One region of the Stenotrophomonas sp. DR822 genome, then DNA from elsewhere that is predicted to be linked to it. Evidence: riboswitches for the same ligand, from Rfam matches in the RefSeq annotation. Region 1 holds a riboswitch; the other holds the start of a gene.
What was found. Region 1 has a riboswitch for thiamine pyrophosphate ahead of thiC (phosphomethylpyrimidine synthase ThiC). Riboswitches for the same ligand answer to the same signal wherever they lie in the genome.
Positions count from the first base shown of each region.

Region 2: it holds a riboswitch for thiamine pyrophosphate, as region 1 does, so the genes downstream of both, K5K93_RS11870 (TonB-dependent siderophore receptor) here and thiC (phosphomethylpyrimidine synthase ThiC) in region 1, are expected to answer to the same signal.

Region 1 is NZ_CP081826.1:3,545,466-3,556,508, reverse strand. Features, by position in the region: gene K5K93_RS16240 (helix-turn-helix transcriptional regulator) at 1-398, opposite strand, end outside; gene K5K93_RS16235 (winged helix-turn-helix domain-containing protein) at 514-2,838, opposite strand; gene K5K93_RS16230 (ion channel) at 3,098-3,769, opposite strand; gene thiC (phosphomethylpyrimidine synthase ThiC) at 3,871-5,715, opposite strand; TPP riboswitch at 5,809-5,910, opposite strand; gene K5K93_RS16220 (BCCT family transporter) at 6,158-7,735, shown strand; gene ggt (gamma-glutamyltransferase) at 8,293-9,954, opposite strand; gene ilvC (ketol-acid reductoisomerase) at 10,756-11,043, shown strand, end outside.
Region 2 is NZ_CP081826.1:2,558,149-2,569,191, forward strand. Features, by position in the region: gene K5K93_RS11845 (response regulator transcription factor) at 1-209, shown strand, start outside; gene K5K93_RS11850 (hypothetical protein) at 414-1,349, shown strand; gene K5K93_RS11855 (peptidoglycan-binding protein) at 1,457-3,481, shown strand; gene K5K93_RS11860 (glycine zipper 2TM domain-containing protein) at 3,730-4,128, shown strand; gene K5K93_RS11865 (phosphotransferase) at 4,258-5,385, shown strand; TPP riboswitch at 5,541-5,636, shown strand; gene K5K93_RS11870 (TonB-dependent siderophore receptor) at 5,707-7,887, shown strand; gene pnuC (nicotinamide riboside transporter PnuC) at 7,944-8,468, shown strand; gene K5K93_RS11880 (TonB C-terminal domain-containing protein) at 8,576-8,992, opposite strand; gene K5K93_RS11885 (Dyp-type peroxidase) at 9,153-10,127, opposite strand; gene K5K93_RS11890 (hypothetical protein) at 10,233-10,496, opposite strand; gene K5K93_RS11895 (hypothetical protein) at 10,510-10,836, opposite strand; gene K5K93_RS11900 (VOC family protein) at 10,861-11,043, opposite strand, start outside.

The DNA.
Region 1 (11,043 bases):
CTGGCCAGGGCGTCACGCCACAGGCGCAGCGCCACCCGCGCATCAGCGCGGTTCATCTGGCCACGACCGGCGTACAGGCCGCAGTCGGCCATTTCGGTCAGCACGCGCAGCGCTTCCACGTTCAGGTTCATGCCCACGCACAAGCCGTTGCGTCCGGCCTGGACCAGTGGCCTGGACTCCTTCTCGAACGCGATCCACTCGCCCTGGCGAAGCCGGAACCGCCCTTCCTTGGCTTCCACCCACGAGGTGCCGCGCACCTGCATCCAGACGCTGAAGCTGGTGCCGGCGGTCTGCAGGCTGCCGAGGCGGGCCACCCCCATGCAGGTCGGCGCGACATCGTCGATCGCCTTGTCCAGGGATACGGTTTGGCCACGATCGGCCAGCGAGAGTTGACGCATAGGGGCACCACGGATTTGCCAAGTACAGGCCTCCGTTTTGCCAAATGAGGTGGCAGCGCGTCAGGAAAGACTGCCGAGATCGCCACGAATTCGCGGCGAGATCGTCACGAAGAAATTACGAAGGCCCTTTCTCGTTCAAGATCAACAGCTTGGAAAATGCCGGGAACAGGGCGGGCGGTTGTTCGGGCAGTCGCATTACGCCGATGTCGGCACCATCGCTGATGGCCAGGGCCAGGTACAGGTTGCTTCCGTCGGCACTGGCGCTCAGTCCATTGCCCGCGCTCAACCGCTGGGCGTCCAGGCAGCGCTCCGCTTCTTCGCGTCCGGACTGGATGCGGACCAGGGTCGTGCCACAGCTGGCACTGCTGCCGAGGTAGTCGATGCTGCCGTTGCCGGCCACCGTCCAGGTCCGGTAGCGCCAGCGGCTGGGTCGGTCCTCACTGACCTGCTGCACGCTGCCGGGGGTCAACGCCGCGTCCACCGACCACAGCCCACCGGCTGCCAGCCGGGTGAACAGCACCCGCCCGGTGCTGCGGTCGAAACGCGCCTGCGACACCCCCTCCAGGCTGGCCAACCGCCGCCATGGCTGCACGCTGCGGTCGAACAGGCTCAAGCGGGTGTGCTGGTCGGCATCACGTTCGACCACCAGCAGCTGCTCCGCGTCTGCGCCGTACAACGCCTGCAATGGCTGATCGGCGGGGACCGGAAGCCGCTGAAGTTGTTCATCGCGCGGTGCGATCTCGTAGACAACCGCTTCGCCATGCTCATCGCGGCCGACCACCAGCAGATGCCGGCTGTCGGCCGACCAGTCCGGCGCCTGCCGTGCCTCTGGCTTCAGTCCTTCGATCGGCCGCAGCGACTCCGGCCGCTGCATGTCGGCCCACCACAGGGCGAAGCTGCCCGAACGATCGGAACTGAACACCAGTTGCCGCCCATCCGGTGCCACCATCGGTTGCCCGTCGCGGCCACTGGAGGCGAACAGGCGCTCACCGGCACCGCCCTGCGCGGGCATCCTGAACACCCCGAACTGCGCGCGCCGATGCACGAACGCCAGCATGTCGCCGCGGCGGGACACTGCCGGCCACTGCGCATCATCGAGCCCGGCGTCGCGCAGCGTGCGGCGCTCGACGTCGAGGTAGTACAGGCGTGCTTCGCTGTCCACGCGGCGACCGAACACGATATGCCGGCCGTCGCCCAGCCACGCCCAACCACGCAGCTCGGCCGATTCGGTGGTCAACTGCTCGGGCGTACCGCCACTGGCAGGCATACGCCACAGGTCGCCCAGCTGAGGGTTGCGGACAAACACCAGCCATCGGCCATCCGGGGAATAGCGCGGGGCGTAGTCGAAATCATCCTCGTCGACCGCGTAATCAAGCGCACGCCATTGGCCGGTGGCCAGATCCAGCACGCGGATGCCGCGATGGGCATAGCGACCGACCATGCTGCCGAAGACCAGGCCACGGCCATCGGGCGTCCAGTCGAAACTGAGCAGCTCGGTGCCGTCGCAGCGCGTGGCCTGGCGCACGGCGCCGCCGGTGGCGCTGGCGATCAGCACCTGGCAGCTGGCATCGGCGCCAAAGCGGGCGAAGGCGATTTCGCGGCCATCGGGCGACCAGTTCGGGAAGCGGTCGCTGGCACCTGCCGGTGGCGATAGCAGCTGGCGCGCGGGGGCATTGCCGGAGGTCTGCACCTTGATGGCGTTGCCGCCGGTGCCATCGTCGTTGGCGCCTTCGTAGGCGACCTGCGATCCATCAGGAGAAAGTGTGGGATAGGTCTCAAAACCGGCCGTTGCGGTAATCAATCGATACGGCCGCTCCGGACTCCCGATCACCCGCGTGCCGTTCTCCACTGCCGCATCCACCGGGGAATTCACCGGCGCCGGGCGGTGCAGCAGCAGTACGCTCAACACCACCAGCGCAAGCAGCATCGCCACGCCCAGTGCCAGCAACAGGCGACGACGCCAACGGCGCCAGCGGCGGCTTCCGCGATCGACCACCGGCGCGCCGCCGGTGGCCACCGCCTCCGGCGCAGGCGGTGGCGATGCGGTCGAGTCCTCTGCAACGGCGATCGCATCGGTCTCGTGGTCCGCCAGCGGTTGCACCGGCACAAGCAGGCGGTAACCGGTCTTGGCGATGGTCTCGATGTAGGCCTGGCCGTTGTCATCGTCGACGCTGAACGCCTTGCGCAGCTGGGTGACAGCCTGGGTCAGCACATCATTGGTCGGCAGCGTGTCCGGCCACACTTCGGCGAACAGCTCGTCACGGGTCACCACCCGCCCCGGCTGCCGCATCAACACGCGCAGCACGCCCAGCGACTTGGGCGTCAAACGGCGTGTACGGCGGGCACCGGCAACTTCAACCTCACGCGAGGACAAAGTAACGATGCACTCGCCGACGCGGACGCGGTCGGATTCAGGCGACTGGATTTCGCTGTTGATCATTCGTTGCTATGGGGCTGAAACAGGCCGCAAACACTGTTCACCATCGATCCCTTCCCATCCTTGGCACAGCAAGAAGCCAGATTCCGCACAAAGCATCGGCGCATACCGCAAAAAAAACGAAGCCTCCGGATATTAGCCTATGCGAGTTACCTCGCCTATCGCGTGGTCGACATCAGGCTCTCTCTCGCCGACGCATTCACATAATACGCATCATCATTCGCGCCCTTCTGGGCGCGATATTTTTATCTGGCGTTCATTTTCAGAAGCGTTTCAGCATGGTCAGGCCAACCAGCCGCGAAACCACCAACGCTACGTACATGACGCCGGAAAACTGCTCCAGCATTACCAGCGCGCGGGCCTGCGGATGCAGCGGCACGACGTCGCTGAGACCCACCCCCGACAATAAGCTGAAGCTCAGATAAAGCAGCTCCATCCACGTGCGCTGCGCCCCGCCATTGGCGCCCTGGAAACTGCCCGGATACCACTGCTGACATACGGCAAAGGTAAAAGCGAATGCCCATGCCAGCAGAGTGAACGTGGCACCGGCGGCGAACAGCTCGTCGCGCGTCACTTTGTGGTCCTGCAGCATGTAAGCGATCAGCGCACCGGCGGTGTAGAAATACAGCAGGCTTTCCAGCAGTTGCGCGGTGATGCCCAGTGCAGGCCGATCAAGCAGGGCCGCCGAAAGGGAAAACACCACCGCCGGGATGGCCAGCACCAACGCCAGCCATGTCCCCAGCGGGCTGCGCTGCACCACCCACAGTGCCAGGCCGAGCACGGCCATGCCGAATACGCCTACTGCCGCGCGCCCGGCAGCGGTTTCGTCCAACGCCGGGTACAGCAGTACCGACAGCAGCTGTGCGCCGAGCAGCCAGGCCGAGGGATGACGGCGGGCGATGGCCAGCCAGCGGGTGGTGACGGCAATGGGCATGGTTGCGTGTCCCCGGGGAACGATGGGGCGAGGATAGCGGCATGTCGGTGAGTTGGGTGACTGGACGGTGCCGGGCATGAGCCGGCACTGCCCATCTGCGATCAGCCCTGCTGGTACACCTCGGCGCCGGCCGCCCGGAACTGCTCGGACTTTTCCTGCATGCCCTTCTCGGCGTACTCGCGCACGTCCTGGGTGATCTTCATCGAACAGAAATGCGGGCCGCACATCGAACAGAAGTGGGCCAGCTTGTGCGCGTCCTTGGGCAGGGTCTCGTCGTGGAATTCCTTGGCCTTCTCCGGGTCCAGGCCGAGGTGGAACTGGTCTTCCCAGCGGAATTCGAAGCGTGCCTTGCTCAGCGCGTTGTCACGCACCTGCGCACCCGGATGCCCCTTGGCCAGGTCAGCAGCATGGGCGGCGATGCGATAGGCCATGATGCCGTCGCGCACGTCCTGCCGGTTGGGCAGGCCCAGATGCTCCTTCGGCGTGACGTAGCAGAGCATGGCAGTGCCGAACCAACCGATCATCGCCGCACCGATCGCGCTGGTGATGTGGTCATAGCCCGGCGCGATGTCGGTGGTCAGCGGACCGAGCGTGTAGAACGGCGCCTCGCCGCACTCGCGCAGCTGCTTGTCCATGTTCTCCTTGATCAGCTGCATCGGCACATGGCCGGGGCCTTCTATCATGGTCTGCACGTCGTGCTTCCACGCAATCTTCGTCAACTCGCCCAGCGTCTCCAGCTCGCCGAACTGTGCCGCATCGTTGGCATCGGCGATGCAACCAGGACGCAGGCCATCACCCAGCGAGAAGGTCACGTCGTAGGCCTTCATGATTTCGCAGATGTCTTCGAAATGGGTGTAGAGGAAGTTCTCCTTGTGGTGGGCCAGGCACCACTTGGCCATGATCGAGCCGCCGCGGCTGACGATGCCGGTAACCCGCCTGGCGGTGAGTGGCACATAGCGCAGCAGCACCCCGGCATGGATGGTGAAGTAGTCCACGCCCTGCTCTGCCTGTTCGATCAGGGTGTCGCGGAAGATCTCCCAGGTCAGCGCTTCGGCGCGGCCGTCGACTTTTTCCAGCGCCTGGTAGATCGGCACCGTACCGATCGCCACCGGCGAATTGCGGATGATCCATTCGCGCGTTTCATGGATGTGCTTGCCGGTGGACAGGTCCATCACCGTGTCGCCGCCCCAGCGGATCGCCCACACCAGCTTTTCCACTTCCTCGGCAATGCCCGAGGACACCGCGCTGTTGCCGATGTTGGCGTTGATCTTGGTCAGGAAGTTGCGGCCGATGATCATCGGCTCGCTTTCCGGGTGATTGATGTTGTTGGGCAGCACCGCACGGCCGCGGGCGATTTCCTCGCGCACGAATTCCGGGGTGATGATCTGCTGGATCGACGCACCGAATGCTTCGCCCGGATGCTGCTGCAGCAGTGCGGCATCGCGGATCGCTTCCAGCCGCTGGTTTTCGCGGATTGCCACGAATTCCATTTCCGGAGTAATGATGCCGCGGCGCGCATAGTGCATCTGGGTGACGTTGGCGCCCGCCCGCGCGCGACGTGGCAGGCTGCGCGCGGGAAAACGCACCGGGTCCAGCTTCGGATCATGTTCGCGCGCGCGGCCGAACGAGGAGCTGAGGCCGTCGAGCTGCTCGGTGTCGTTGCGCTCCTCCACCCAGCCACGGCGCAGTGCCGGCAGGCCCGTAGACAGGTCGATGCGCACGTCCGGATCGGTGTACGGGCCGGAGGTGTCGTAGACGGTGACCGGTGCGTTCTCTTCGCCGCCGAACACGGTCGGCGTGCGGGTCAGCGCGATCTCGCGCATCGGCACCTGCAGGTCCGGGCGCGAGCCAGGCACGTGGATCTTGCGCGAGCCGGGAATGGGCCGGGTCACGGATTCGGAGAGTTGCTGGGCCTGTTGCTGCAGGGCGGAGAGCTGTGCGTTCATCGGGCATCGTCCAGGAAGGTCAGGGACGAAGCGGCGGCGCACTGCACCCGCGCACGGACGGCACCAAGGCGCTCCCTGGGCAGGTTCCGGGTACGGTTGCATTGCAAAGCTTCCCTACGCCGGTATGAGCCGGATCAGGTTCCAAGGGACTATCTCAACCGTGGCCACAAGGCCGCGGTACCCCCGCTTCTTGGTGGGCATTAGAGCATAGAAACCACTCGACCTCCTGCCCGTTCATCCACGCAGGGCGCAGATCTGCCGCACCCGCGTTAACAGAACCGTGACGTCGCATTCAGTAACGTGCACGCGCGCCGCACCGTTGCACGTGGCGCTTTAGCTGCCGCCATCGCGGTGCCTGTCCGGTGCGCGCACACTGCCGCCGGCCTGCTCCCTGCAAGCTTTCGCTCGCTCCCCTCAATCCCTTGATCGGAGAAGCTCCTTCATGGTGTTTCGCATTTCCATCGCACTGGTGCTTGCCCTGGTGCTGCTGGCCGGCCTCGCGCCCGGTCCCTTCAATACTGTCGTGCAGGCGGCGCTGGCTGATGTCATCCGCAGCGTCGGTTGGCTGTACCTGCTGGTGGTGTTCCTGGCGCTGGTGTTCCTGATGTACCTGGCCTTCGGCCGCTTCGGCAACCTGCGCATCGGTGGCGAAGACGCTGAACCCGAATTTTCGCGCGCCAGCTGGATGTCGATGCTGTTCGCCGCCGGCATGGGCATCGGCCTGGTGTTCTGGGGCGCCGCCGAGCCGATCTCGCACTTCACCAAGCCACCTGAAGGCCTTGAACCGCAAAGCATGGATGCCGCGCGTGCATCGATGCGTTATGCGTTCTTCCACTGGGGCCTGCATCCGTGGGCGATCTATGCACTGATCGGCCTGGCGATGGCCTGGTTCCAGTTCAACCGCAATGGACGCGGCCTGGTCAGCGACATGCTGCAGCCGATCATCGGCCGCCACCATCGCGGCTGGATCGGCCGTGTCGTCAACATCGCGGCGGTGGTCGCCACGGCGATCGGCGTGGCGACGACGCTCGGCTTCGGCACCATCCAGATCGCTGCAGGCGTGGAGCGTGTATTTGGCCTGCAGGCGACTGTACCGGTGCAGATGACCATCATCGCCATTGCCTTCGTGCTGTACATGGCCTCGACCGCCAGCGGTGTGGAGCGCGGCGTGAAGTGGCTGTCCAACTTCAACCTGGCACTGGCTGCATTGCTGGCCGCGACCGTACTTGTGCTTGGGCCGACTGGATTCATCTTCGATACGTTCACCACCACGCTGGGTTCCTACCTCAACCAGCTGGTGACCATGAGCCTGCGCATGTCGCCGTTCTCCGGCAGCACGTGGGTGGCCGACTGGACGATCTTCTACTGGGCGTGGTGGATTTCGTGGGCCCCGTTCGTGGGTTCCTTCATCGCGCGCATCTCGCGCGGCCGCAGCGTGCGCGAGTTCGTGATCGGCGTTGTTCTGGCACCGACCCTGCTGGGCTTCTTCTGGTTCGCCGTGTTCGGCGGAACGGCATTGTGGGCGCAGATCTTCGGCCACGCCGACCTTGTGCAGGCACTGGGCAATGGCTATGAGACGGTGCTGTTCACCCTGTTCGACAGCCTGCCGGCGTCGCTGATGCTGTCGGCGGTGGCGTTGGTGCTGTTGATGATCTTCTTCGTGACCTCGGCCGATTCGGCGGTGCTGGTACTGGCCAGCATGTCCACCGACGAAGCCGGAGATCCGCCGCTGAAGCGCAAGCTGGCGTGGGGAATCGCGGTAGCGTTGATTGCGGCGGCATTGCTGCTCGCGGGCGGACTGGATGCGTTGCAGGGCATGATCACGATTGCGGCGTTGCCGTTCGCGCTGCTGATGGTGCTGGTGATGGTGTCGCTGTACCGGGTACTGGACCAGGAATACACGCGCGAGCGGCGGCAGGCGCAGCGCCAGCGGCGCATGATCGATGCGTGGATCGCACGCGAGATGGCGGCGCAGGAAGAGACCCAGGCGGAGGCGGCACGCGCGCAGGATCAGGATTGAGGGTGTTTTGCAGCCAGCGGCTGCACCGCTTTTTTTCAAGCAACTGCAAGTGCAACTTCAAAAGCCAAGGCGGCTCTGAGTTGTTGCTTGCCTGGCAGGGAGGGGACAGATGGCGGGACACGCCGCAAGTACGTCCCTGTAGGCTCGGCCACGGCATCCATGCCGTGGACGGTCCCGCCATCGGCCCCCTCCCCGCCTCCGACAATTTCCCGGTGACGGTTGGTGGATCCACGCCATGCGTGGATGAGGTGTATCGGAAAACAAGGAGGGGTCGGATCCGTTTTCCAAAGGAAAACGGATCCGACCCCAACACACAGCGCGCGGCTGTTGCTGTTGCCTTTGCTTTTGATCTTCTTCTTTCTCTTACTGCGGTGGCGGCCACAGGAAACTGTCCGTGGCCGGGCGGGTGGGTTGGCTGGGGGCGTGAGCCGCATGGATGCGGCGACCGAGCCTACAGGGACGTATTCACGGCGGCCCCCAGACAATCCACCCGCCCGGCCCAACCCAGCATTACGGAATCCACCGCAGAGGGGGCTCAGCCCGGTGGCCGGGAAACCTCAGTAGCCCGCCGCCTGCCCATCCTTGCGGCTCTCCGACGCGCCGTAGTACACGCCGGTTTCCGGATCACGCAGGATCGCCTGGTAACCGCCATACGGACCATCGGCGAATACCACCCGGTGCCCCTTGCGCATCAGCGCCCGCACCGTCTCGTACGGGAACCCGGTTTCCAGATTGACCTCGCCACCATCAGTCATGGCCGTCGCCTGCCCGGTCGGTTCGGTCGATCCCTCATGCTGGATGCGGGGTGCATCACCGGCCTCCTGCAGGTTCATGCCGAAGTCCACCAGGTTCATCACGATCTGTGCGTGCCCCTGCGGCTGCATCGCACCACCCATCACCCCGAAGCTTGCATAAGGCTTGCCGCCCTTGGTGATGAAGGCCGGAATGATGGTCTGGAAGGGACGCTTGCCCGGTGCGTAACCGTTGGGATGGTTCTTCTGCAGCACGAACATCTCGCCGCGATCCTGCAGGATGAAGCCCAGCCCCGGCGGGGCCATGCCGCTGCCCATGCCGCGGTAGTTGGACTGGATCAGTGACACCATCATGCCGTCGGCATCGGCCACGGTCATGTAGATCGTGTCGCCCTCTTCCAGCTGCTTGGGCGTACCCGGCTGTACTTCCTTCAGCGCCTTGTCCATCGAGACCAGCGCGCGACGCTGCGCTGCGTACTCCTTGGAGATCAGCTTCTGTACCGGCGCCGGCTGGAAGGCCATGTCGGCGTAGAAGCGCGCACGGTCGGCGAAGGCCAGCTTCTTGGCTTCCACGAACAGATGCACGTGCTCGGGTGAGCCGAACGGAATCTTCGAGAAGTCGTAGCCTTCCAGTACGTTGAGGATCTGCAGCGCGGCGATGCCCTGGCTGTTGGGCGGCAGTTCCCACAGGTCGTAGCCGCGGTAGTTGCTGCTGACCGGCTCGACCCACTCGCCATGATGGTCGGCCATGTCCTGGTAGCTCAGGTAGCCACCGTTCTTCTTGAAGTAATCGCCGATGGTGCGGGCGATGTCGCCCTTGTAGAAAGCATCACGGCCGCCGTCGGCGATCTTCTGCAGGGTGTCGGCAAGGTTGGGGTTCTTCCACATCTCGCCCTTGCGCGGCGCGTGGCCATCGATCGTGAACTGTTCCTTGAAACCCGGATACTGCGACAGCTTCGGCACCGAGCGATCCCAGTAATAGGCAATCACTTCGGCAACGGGATGACCATCGCGTGCGTAGCGGATGGCCGGGGCCAGGTTGTCGGCCATCGGCTTGCGGCCGAAGCGCTCGTGCAGCGCGAACCAGCCATCAACCGCGCCCGGCACCGATACCGGCAGCGGGCCGGTCGCGGGGATCTCCTTCAGGCCACGACGCTGGAACTCGGCCAGGGTGAGCGACTTCGGTGAACGGCCCGAGCCGTTGTAGCCGTAGAGCTTCTGCGTCTTCGGGTCCCACACGATGGCGAACAGGTCGCCGCCGACGCCATTGCCAGTCGGCTCCATCAACCCCAGCGCTGCGTTGGCCGCAATGGCGGCATCGACGGCCGAGCCACCGGCCTTCATCACGTCCAGCGCGATCTGGGTAGCCAGCGGCTGCGAGGTGGCGGCCATCGCATGCGGGGCGATCACCTCCGAACGGGTGGCGAAGGTGTGGCCGGTAATGCGGTCGGCGGCCTGGGACAGCATGGGCACGGCAGCCAGCACGGCAGCAGCCAGCAGGGAACGGGCAAGACGTCGGGACACGGTCAGGTTCCGAGGGAAGGGGTGGTGACCCGATCTTCGCCGCTACCGCGACCGGGGGCCATCGGGCATAGGTCATGGGGCGCTTCATGGAGCCACGGGCGCCATTGCCACGAACGCATCGCAATGCGCGCCGAACCTCCCGCGGCACCTGAGGGCGCTGCACTCCCCGGCGAGCGCAGCTGGTATCGCCGGAATCCGCGCAAAAAACCCGTTGAAAAGAGTGAATTCGGGTTCACCGAAACACTTTCAGCAGCAACCATCCTTGTGCCACAAGCGATTGCACTGCATGCAGCGGAAACTGACGGAAATAGTGCTGCGAGGGTTGACACGGCGGAAATGGCTGTGGTTTTCTCGATCACATGTTGCATCACAACACACCACCGCGAACCCATATCGAAGCCGCCGATACCGGCGCTGCCTCGCTGCGTTCGATTCTTGTGCTCGTACTTATTACCCAACCAACAGGTGCGGGACGAGCCAGCGTGTAAGCAACAAACACACCGGAACTCTTCAAAAACCCGCACCCCCCCAGGTGCGGGTTTTTTCATTTCAGGACCTGGTTTCAGACGCAACCACCATGACCACCGCCCATCGCACAACCCAGACCTGCTGCACCACGAACTCTCGTGGTGGCAGTACCTGTGCGATGCGCGGCGCTGCCCTCCCCACTTTTCCCTGACCGGCCGGTACGTCGCTTCGACTGCCGGCCGTCTTTTTTCTTCCCACCCGCAAGGAACCTCCCCCATGAGCACCAACGAACTGCCCCAGACCAAGATCGCCGTCATCGGCTACGGCAGCCAGGGACGCGCGCACGCGCTGAACCTGCGTGAATCCGGCTTCGATGTGGTGGTAGGCCTGCGTCCGGGCGGCCCCACCGAGGTCAAGGCACAGGCCGATGGCTTCACCGTGAAGGCACCGGCCGATGCGGTGAAGGATGCCGACCTGGTCGCGGTACTGACCCCGGACATGGTGCAGAAGAAGCTGTACGAGGACGTGCTGGCGTCGAACATGAAGCAGGGCGCGGTGCTGCTG
Region 2 (11,043 bases), 990 kb from region 1:
GCATGCGCGAGGGTGACGGCAAGCCGTTGTCGCCGCGCGAAGTGGAGGTGCTGCGGCTGCTCGGCACCGGCATGACGGTCAAGGAAATATCGCTGCAGCTGCACAAGAGCGTCAGCACCATCAGCCGCCAGAAGGGTGACGCCATGCTCAAACTCGGGCTGAAGGGCGACGCGGAGCTGTTCGACTACCTGCGCGACGGCAGGATCTGAGACACCGTTCGTAGTTCCCTGGCGGGAGGCGACTCCCTGCCCCCTGTGATCGCCGTCGCAACTGTGCCATCATCCGCGTCGATGGGTTCTCCTATGCGAGGTCGAAGGAATCGACCGGCTCATCACGACGTTCCCCCTCCTCGAGGGCGGGGCGTGTTCTGCGTTGGCCTTCCTGCCCGACGCCCGCAAACCATGGAGAGGTGCATGAAGATCCTTCCGGAATCCCGCTTGGCCCGTGTCCGCCCACGCCTGTGTGCGACGTTCGCCGGCCTGCTCGTTGCGCTGCTTGCCGGCGCCTGCACCCCCTCGCCTTCGACCGCGTCACCACAGGGCGCCACCGCGCCACGACAGGATGTTGCCCCGATGCAGAGCTCCGCCACACCCGCCACCACGGCCACCGCCACGCCCCCCGATGCCGGCAGCGTGCTGTATTTCATCTACGACGTCGACGGCGATGGCGCCGTTTCGTATGAAGTAGCCAATGGCAGTGTCGCCACCTTCTGGTTCGGCCATGCCTTCGAACTGGCCGGCACCCGCTATTACACCGGCTTTGCCTGGAACACACCGCAGAAGTACGGCAAGCCCGGCGAAGACGAAGCCGGTCCGGACAGCCAGGTCACCCTGACCGAGGCCACCTTCACCCTGACCGGCGACAAGCCGGATCGCCCCTGGGTGTTCAAGGGCGCCGAACCGTGGGTCGGCACCGTCGGCGCCTATGGCACCGCGCCGGACATCGACAGCAAGCGCAAGCCGCTGGAGTACCGCACTCCGGCCGGCAAGCTGGTGCTGGCGGTGCCGACCAGCACCTTCGCCACCGGTACCAGCATCGAAGGCTACACCGTGCTGGTATTCAACCCGGACTACGAGAAGTCCGAGGACGGCCAGGTCTGGGCCAGCGCGGGCACGGTGATCACCGGCGAAGACAATTCGGCCGCCTGCGACGAGGGCCAGGTGATGCCGTGCGTCAGCAACCGGGGCGTACTGGCCTTCAGCGCCGTCGCCGGCAGCGACCTGCCCACCATCACCGTCACAGCCACCGGCACCACCATTTCCGGCCCGGGCCAGACCCGTGCGCTGGGTGCGGCCGATGCACGCCAGTACCACTACGACGCCGCCCGCAAGGCCTACGTAGAGAAGTAAGACGCACCACCCCGCAGCACCTGTTGACCGACATGTTGAAGACTCACGGATGAGTCCGGTTGGCGTATCGCGGCAAAGGCCGCTCCATCAACCCCAGAGGAAGTGTCATGGCACAACGTGACTACAGCAAAAAGGAAGTTCTCGACATCATCGAGCAGGTGGCACAGCGCAAGGGCATCGCCAGCGAGGACTTCCTGCGCTTTGCCCACATCGAGACCGGTGGCCGCTTCAACGAGCGCGCGCACAACGACAAGACCGATGCCAAGGGCCTGTTCCAGTTCCTGCCATCGTCGGCCAGGCAGTACGGCCTGACCGGCCACGAGTACGACCCGACCCGCAACACCGAAGCGGCAGCGGAGATGTTCAAGCGCAACCTGGTGGACATGGAAAAGCGCCATGAGCGCACCGGCCATCCCTACCTGTCCGGTGATGACAAGCCGAGCGGCCTTGACCTGTATCTGGCACACCAGCAGGGTGCGGCCGGCTACGGTTCGATCCAGACCGCGATCGCCACCGGCACGTTCGGCGTGGTGCGCGACGGCCACGGCGATCCGATCAACATGCGCCCGCGCATCATGGGCCAGATCGGCAGTGACGTGGAAGCGCTGACCGGGCATACGCGCGCCGAGATGCGCACGATGAATGATCGTGACCTGGCCAGCACCTTCGCCCAGTACTACGACCGCAAGTACGACGCGATCAGCATCCCGGAAAAGAACATCGCGCCGATCACCGAGGCCCAGGCGCGTCCGGCACCGGTGCAGGCCGCACCGGCACAGACCGTGGCCCCCGCCGCGCAGGCCGCTGCCGCCGCCGGTGCCGCAACCATCGCCGCTACCGCCACGGCTGCTGCCGCCAAGCCCGATGCACCCGGCATTTCGCTGGATGCGGCCTACAACGCCGGCGTGAAGTACGACCACGTCAAGTACGCGATCAACATCGAAGGGCATCGCCTGCAGGTTCCCGGCGTGTCCGGCAAGAACGTCGCCCAGGGTTACATCGACTGCTCGGGCTGGGTGGGCACGCTGCTCAACAAGACCCAGGATGAGATCAACCAGAAGGCCGGCCACGCGGTGTTCGCCGATGCCGACAAGATCAAGCTGGGCTTCGCCGGTTCGGGCAGCATCGTGGAGCAGGCCTACAAGTACTCGGGCGTGCTGCTCAAGCGCGACGACATCCTCAAGCCGGGTGCGCTGAAGGAAGGCATGGTGATCGGCCTGGACACGGCCAATACCAAGCACGAGTACTGGAAAGGCATCGACCACATCGTGATGGTGGTGCGTGACCCGAACACCGACAAGCTGCTGATCAGCCAGTCCACCGGCAAGCTGGGCGTGCATACCATGCCGGTGGAGGATTACCTCAAGCAGGTAAAGGACCACCCGAACTGGAAGCTGTTCGCCTCCGATCCGCTGCACCAGGCACGCGATCTGCTGGAAAACCGCAGCCAGGCGCACGAGCAGGCGCAGGCCAAGGGCGCCGCCGAACCGAAGCCGTCCCCGCAGGAAAAGCCGCAGGCCAGCAACGAACTGCATAAACAGGGTGCGCACGGCGAGGATGTGCGCAGGGCGCAGGAACAGCTGGGCCACCTGGGGTATGTGGGTGCCGACGGCAAGCCGCTGGTCGAGGATGGAAAGTTCGGTCGCAACACCGAGGCTGCCGTGCGCCAGCTGCAGAAGGACAACGGTCTGGCAGTGGACGGCATCATCGGCCCGAAGACGCTGGATGCGATCAAGGACGCGCGCGAGCGCCCACTGCTCAATGACGAGCGCCATCCGCAGAACCCGATGTACAACCAGGCCGTGAAGGGCATGGAAGGCCTGCCGGCAGGCACCTTCAAGGACCGCCATGCACTGGAGGCCGCCGCCGCTGCGCTGACCAAGGAAGCACAGGCCAGCGGCATGCAGCGCATCGATTCGGTGGTGCCCAGCACCAACGGCGAGCGCATGTTTGCCGTACAGGGCACCGCCGGTGACCCGGCTGCCTGCCGCGCGGCGGTGGACACCCGTGCGGCCAGCGAGCAGAGCATGGCACTCAGCAGTGGTGCGGTGCACGGTGCACCGAATGTCCTGCAGCAGCAGGACGCCCAGCAGGAGCAGGTGAAGCAGGCCCAGCGCGCCATGGGCCACTGAGCCAGGCCAGGCAGGGGAAGCCAGGGGAAGGGCCGCGTACTGCGGCCCTTTTCCTTTCTGGCAGCTGAGCGGCCGCCGCGCTTTCAGCCTCGCTTCATGCCGCCTGACGCTAGATGAATGCGCAAGCCGCACGGGGATCGCGCGCAATGTTCCGGCAATGTCCGGGCACCAGCGTGGTCCCTACGGCAGCCGGGGCGCCCAGCGCCCTCCCTGCCCACCGTGGCATGCACCTCACAGGAGAACCCAACATGCTCAGCACTTCCGCACTCAGCTTCCGTGGTCTGGCGATGGCCCTGGCACTTCTTGCCGGCGTGGCCGTGGTCAGTGATGCCAGCGCGATGTCGAGGAAGGACAAGCGCACCGTGGTCGGTGCCGTCGTCGGCGGCGTGGCGGGTCACCTGATCTCCAACGGCGACCCGGCTGCCACCGTCGGCGGCGCGGTTGCCGGCGGCGCCATCGGCAACCTGACCACCTCCGACCGCCATGATCGACGCTACGACGGGCGCTATGACCGTCGCTACGATCGCCGTTATGACCGGGGCTACAACCGCGGTTATGGCTACGACCGCCGCGATGACCGTCGCTGGCAGCGTGAGCGCCATGACAACCGTTACTACCACGACCGCGGCCGCCATCGCGGCTGGTAAGCGCGCCGGCCACAGGCCGCACGTGGCGTCCCTGACGGGCGGGTCGATGACCCGCCTGTTTGCGTCTGTGGCGTCCATGGCATTGAATGCGCAGCCTTGGATGTTCCATTACTCACCAGCGGCCGTGGCATGACTTCTTCTCCCCATCGCGTGCAGGGCCTCAACAACGACGAGGTCGCCGCCGACTGGCCGGTGATCGACGCGCAGGAGATCACTTGGCTGCGTGGCCACTATCCGCAGCTGGGCGCGGACAGCACGCTGCGCTGGCACAGCCCGCGTCCATTGTCGGCCGCGGCCATCGTCGACGGCACCGGCGGTCCGGTCTTCATCAAGCGCCACCACCACAGTGTGCGCAGCGCTGGAAGCCTGGAAGAAGAACACCGTTTCATCGCGCATCTGGCAACTGCCGGCATGCCGGTGGTGCAGGTGCTGGCCAGCAACGACGGCCGCACCGCACTCGAACACGGCCCGTGGACCTACGAACTGCATGCGGTGGGCGCGGGCAAGGACCTGTATCGCGAGCTGCCGTCATGGTCACCACTGACCGACATCGCCCAGGCCCACCAGGCAGGAAGAATGCTGGCCACGCTGCACCGCGCGGCCACCAGCTACCACGCCCCGCAGCGCGGCACCCATCTGCTGGTGGCACGCGACGACCTGATCCGCGCCGATGACCCGATCGCCGCGCTGAAGGCCGACCTCGGCAATCGCCCCGGGTTGGCCCGCTACCTGGCGCGCATTCCCTGGGAAGAACAGCTGCGCCGCGATGTGCTGCCGTGGCACCACGGCCTGGCCGCGCGCCTGCAGGACGAACCGCGGCTGTGGGCGCACAACGACTGGCACGTTTCCAACCTGCTGTGGAACGACGACGGCACGATTGCCACGGTGCTCGATTTCGGCCTGGCCTCGCCCACCAGCGCGCTGTTCGACCTGGCCACCGCGATCGAACGCAACGCGGTGGCCTGGCTGCAACTGGAGCGCGGCACCGATGCTGCTCGCATCGACATCGCCCTGGCCCTGCTGGACGGCTATCGGCAGGAGCTGCCGCTGTCGCCCACGCGCGTGCACCTGCTGGCCGACCTGCTGCCGATGGTGCATTTCGACTTCGCTCTGTCCGAAGTGGAGTATTTCGAGGGCGTCACCGGATCGACCGCGAACGCCGATGTGGCCTGGCAGCCGTTCATGCTCGGGCATCCGGCGTGGTTCGCCACGGCCCCCGGCCAGGCCCTGCTGGCGGCCCTGCACGCCGCCGCGTGAGCCGCGAGCCACCAAACACCCGGGGGGCTCAGTAGATCGACGCCATGCGTCGATGATGCGCTCGGCCGGGGTCAGATCCCTTTCCGCTGGAAAGGGATCTGACCCCGGCTGAAGGGCGGTAGCTCGCAAATCCGTACCATTTGTAGTGAAATGGTCACCTGAAGCGGGGGTGCCTGGATCTGCCAGGCTGAGAGAGTCCCTTGGAACCTGATCCGGTTTGCACCGGCGTAGGGAGCTTTGAGCCGCAGCCACACCCCCGTCATGGGCCGGTGCACCTGCGCGCCGTCGCTTCGTCTCCCTTGTTGTCTGAAGACGAATCGAATGAACCGCTGCCTGCGCCCCACCCTGCTCGCCCTTGCCCTCTGCGCCGCCCTGCCGCTGTACGCCAGCGAGGCAGGCACCGACGCCGTCGATGCTCCGCCGTCCTCTCCTACCGAGCTGGCGGCAGTACGCGTGCAGGCCGGCAAACCGAAGGCCGACACCTCGCGCGTCAACGCCTTCGGCGGCGGCTCGTGGAAGGACACCCCCGCCTCGGTGAATGTGCTGGAGCGCGACTACCTCGACCGCCGCCAGGTGCGTTCGCTGTCCGAGCTGGCCAGCAATGATGCCTCGCTGGGCGATGCCTATGCGCCGGTGGGCTACTACCAGAACATCGCCATCCGCGGCTTCGCGCTGGATGCGGCCACCGGCTACCGCTTCAACGGCATGTCCATCGCCGGCGAGCAGCGCCTGGCGCTGGAGAACATCCAGGAAGTGCAGATCCTCAAGGGCGAAGCCGGCCTGGCGGCTGGCGTGATGGCACCCGGCGGCATCATCAACTACGTGGGCAAGCGCCCGGCGGAAGTGCGCACGGTCACCCTGGGCACCGATTCGGAAGGCTCGCGCTATGCCGCCGTGGATGTCGGCCACTGGCTGACCCCGCGCTTCGGCGTGCGCCTGAACGCCGCCTGGGATGCCAGTGATTCCTACGTCGAGCATGCCGACGGTCGCCGCAACTTCTATTCGCTGGCCACCGACTGGCTGATCGGCGAACACGGCAAGCTGGAAGTGGATGCCAACTACCAGACCAGCGCGCAGCGCTCGGTGTCCGGCTTCCAGCTGCTGGGCGCGCGCGAGCTGCCGCGCGGCGTCGACCGCGAACGGCTGCTCGGCTACCAGCCGTGGCAGCGGCCGGTGGACATTGCCAGCACCAACATCACCGCGCTGCACACCTATGACTTCAACGATGCGTGGCAGTCGCGCGTCTCGGTCGGCCACAGCCGCTCGGTGATCGATGACAACGTCGCCTTCGCCTACGGCTGCTACTACACCGCAGGGTGTGCAGACGGCAGCGTGCCGGGCAACTACTTCGCCCCCAACGGCGACTACGACATCTACGACTACCGCAGCCCGGATGACACCCGCCGCAACCAGCAGGCCCGTGCCGAACTGCGCGGCAGTTTCGAGACCGGCAGCGTCGGCCACCAGCTGAGCATCGGCGCCGACTACTTCCGCCGCACCATCGACAAGCGCCCGAGCGTCAACGAGTACGTCGGCACCAGCAACATCCACGACGTGCAGGTGCCGGTGTTCGAGCGCTCGCCGAAGATGCCGGGTGCATCGGCACGGCGCCTGGACAGCCGGCAGACCGCGTTCTTCGCGCTGGACCGGATGAGCTTCGGCGATGACTGGCAGTGGCTGGCCGGCGGCCGCTTCGTGCGCCTGGACGAGCGCGCCTACGACAAGCGCGGCACGCCGCAGCGCCACAGCCGCCTCTCGCGCTTCCTGCCGCAGACCGCGCTGGTGTGGAAGGCCAGCGACCAGCTCAACGCCTACGCCAGCTACGTGCGCGGCATTTCGCTGGGCCAGGAAGCACCGTTCTGGACGTCCAACGCCGATGCCTTCCTGCCGTCGATGCAATCGCGGCAGCTGGAAGTGGGCGTGAAGTACGTGCCGGTGGACGCCCTCACCCTGGGCGCGGCCGTGTTCCGCACCTCCCAGCCCTACCAGTACGCAAAGCCCGACGGCAGCGACGTCGGCTACACCTTCGTCGAAGAAGGCCAGCAGACCCATACCGGCCTGGAACTGACCGCCAACGGCCAGCTGACCGACGCGCTGCAGATCGTCGCCAGCGCCAGCGTGCTGCAGGCGCGCGCACGCGACACCGGCACCCCGGCCTATGAAGGCCATCAGCTGGTGAACGTGCCCAAGGTGCGCGCCAGCGTGCACCTGGCCTACGCGCTGCCGTTCGTTGAAGGCCTGGATGTGACCGGTGGCTGGCGCTATGCCTCCTCCAACGTGGCCCGCGCCGACGGCGGTGTGCGCGCACCGGACTACTCGGTGTTCGACGCCGGCCTGCGCTTCCAGCACCGCCTGCACGACCGTGCGGTCAGCTGGAACCTGTCGGTGGACAACCTGTTCAATCGCTTCTACTGGCGCGACACCGGCAGCAGCGGCGGTGACTACTACCTGTTCCCGGGTGCGCCGCGACAGGCGCGCCTGTCGGTGACGTTCGCGCTGTGAGCGGCGTCGCGCTCGAGTGGACTGCCGCGCTCTTCAGCATCCTCGGGGTGTGGCTGATGGCAAAGCGACGGTTGGCCGCGTGGCCGGTCGGCCTGCTGTCGGTCGCGCTGTACGGCGCGGTGTTCGCCGAAGCCAAGCTGTACTCGGACACGCTGCTGCAGGTCGCCTTTGGTGGATTCCTGGTCTACGGCTGGATCAACTGGCGCCAGCACGCCGCCGATGAAGGCAGCATCCGCATCGTGCCGCTGGCGCGCGGCACGCTGCTGCGCGACCTGGCCATCGGCCTGTGTGGCGGCGTGGCGCTTGGCGCCGGCATGCACACCTTCACCGATGCAGCGTTGCCGTGGCTGGACGCGATGCTGACCGCACTGAGCCTGGTCGGGCAATGGTGGCAGGCGCGCCGGCACACGGCCTGCTGGTGGGTGTGGATCGTGGTGGACGTGGTCTACGTGGGCGCCTATCTGTTCAAATCGCTGCACGTGACTGCTGCGTTGTACGTGTTCTTCCTGGGCCTGGCACTGTTCGGGCTGCGGGCGTGGCGCGCCGCCGCGCGCGAGCCGCAGGCAGTACCTGCGCAGTAGAGCCACGCCATGCGTGGCTGCGTTGGTAGATGCCGACCTTGCTCGGCAGGTGAGCGCCAACCAAGGTTGGCGTCTACCGATGCCCGGCAGCCAGGCATGGCGTGGCTCTACTGGGTAAGGGTCAGCCCCAATCGCAGTGGCTGTCGCATGTCCTTCGGCGGCGCCGCCGGCAACGGCGTGGCCTGCAGCGCCGCACGCAGATCGGCATCGACCTGTGCATCACCCAGGCTGTCGAATTCCAGTTTCGAGATGGCGCCATCGCCGGCGATCCACACACTCACCACCAACGGCGCCGGCGCTTCGGGATGCTCCTGCAGCCAAGCCAGCAGGCGCTGCGCGTGCGGATCCTGCTCCTGCTGCAGACGCTGCTGCAACTCGCCGCTGACGGAGGCGGCATAGGCCATCCAATGCGCAGGTGCGTCCTGTGCGGACACGCTGGCGCTGCCCAGCGCCAACAGGCCCAGCAACCATGCCAACGGGCGCCAGCCACGGCGCGAGGTGCGCTTGTTTCCTGCAGAAGCCATCACCCACGTCTCCACGTCCATCCCAACGCGCCATGGTCGGCGCCGTAGATGACAGGCAGATGGCGGCGCAGTAGAGCCACGCCATGCGTGGCTGTTCCGGGCAACCGGTTGATCCATCCACGCATGGCGTGGATCCACCTGGCTGCCCCACCCGGCGTGATCAGTCGCCCAGGTCGGCCAGCACTTTGCGCGAGGGCGCAAAGAAGGTGACGCCGGTGGTCGCGGTGGAGAAATCGAGGATGCGGTCATGCAGCGGCGCGGGGTTGCCGATGAACATCCGCTCCAGCATCTTCTCGATCACCCACAGCCGGCGCGTGTAGCCGATGAAGTAGGTGCCGTACTCGCCACGCCCCGGATTGGCGAAGGGCATGTTGTCGCGCAGGATCTCGTGCTCGCCGTCGGCATCCTCGATGGTGCACAGCGTCTTGTGCGACTTCTGCGCGTCGGCCGGTGCGTCGTCCAGCTCGATGTTGTCGTGCTTGGTGCGGCCGATGATCGCCTCCTGCGCCTCGGTCTTCTGCGCACGCCAGGCATCGAGGTTGTGCAGGTACTTCTGCACCACCACGTAGCTGCCACCGGCATGGTCGGGGTCCTCGTCGCCGACGATGGTCGCCTCCGGCAGTGACAGGCCTTCGGGGTTGGCCGTGCCGTCGACGAAATCGAGCAGGTCGCGGCCGTCGAAGTAGCGGAAACCGGCCACATCATCCGCCGCGTCCACCGCATCGCCGAAGGCCATCATCAGGTTGCGCTCGAAGGCCACGATCAGATCCATCGTGCGTGCACGGACGTGGTACAGCAGGTCGCCCGGCGTGGAGACCGCCGTGTGGGTCGCACCCTTCACTTCCTGGAACGGCTTCAACTCGCGCGGCGGCGTACTGCCCACCAGCGGCTCCCACACGCGGTGGCCGATGGCCACGTTGCAGGTGAAGGTGCGCTCGATCTCGCGGATGGCGGTGTTCTTGATCAGGTCATCGGTGCTGGCCAGCACCTCGCGCACTTTCGCCAGCGACGCCGCATCGTCCTTCACCGTCAGCACCAGGAACGCGGCCGAATGGGTCAGCGGCGCGGTGATCTGCTGCGGCTCGTTGTCGAGCGTGTGGTTGAGGGCGGTGATGGGTGCGGGCTGGGCGTTCACGATGGTTCCTGCTGGCTTGAGGCGGGCACATCGCCTGCGGCAATGTGCGGGCGATCATAGCGGAACGACCTTGCCGGCGACGGAGCGGTTCTCAGTTCGCGGAGGTCAGCCGGCCGGCGCCAGCCACTCATCGGCAAGCACCTGTGCCTGCAGCCCGCTGTCGGTGATCGAGTGCTGCGGCTGTTGCACCCACCACTCCCCGTGCCACTGCGGCCGCATGTGTCCGCGCAGGAACCGCTCGACGCGAAAGCGCTGCCCGACACGAAGGATGCAGGCCAGCCGCGTGCCGTCCTGCGAGACCACGGACGCCTGCAGCTGCCAGCCGTCCGCAGCATCGCGCAGCAGATTCGCTCCATCGATCTCGATCATGTCCATGCTGTGGCTACGCCGTGGTCACAGTGAACTGCCGAGGCGTGCGCCACGCAACCCGCAGGTAGGGTCCCTCCAGCACACCGCCCTCGCGGAGATGCTCGAACACGTCGGCCGGACACCACTCCCTGCCCGCCGAGAAGGCAACGCCGAGATCACGCAGGCGGAGGAAGACGGCGGCCTTCGCTGCATCGTCGGGGACCGGCAGGGTGAGGGTGTTCTCATCGCCAGCACTGAAGCCCAGCGCCTGCAGCGAGGCCCGCGAGCGGCCATTGAACAGCATCACCTTGATGCAGTTGCCGTCGGCCTGCCTCACATAGGCATCGATGTGCGTTTCCATTGGCGGATTGTAGAGGCAGACGGATCAGCTGGCGTCGCTCCACACCGCCAGCACGTAGCCGTCCAGATCGCGGAAATGGAAGCGACGGCCGCCGGGAAAGGCAAACACCGCCTGCACGATCTCGCCGCCAGCGGCGAGGATGCGCTGCTGCGCGTCGGCAAGGTCCACGCAGTACACGATGACCAGCGCGCCGCCTGAGGACGTCAC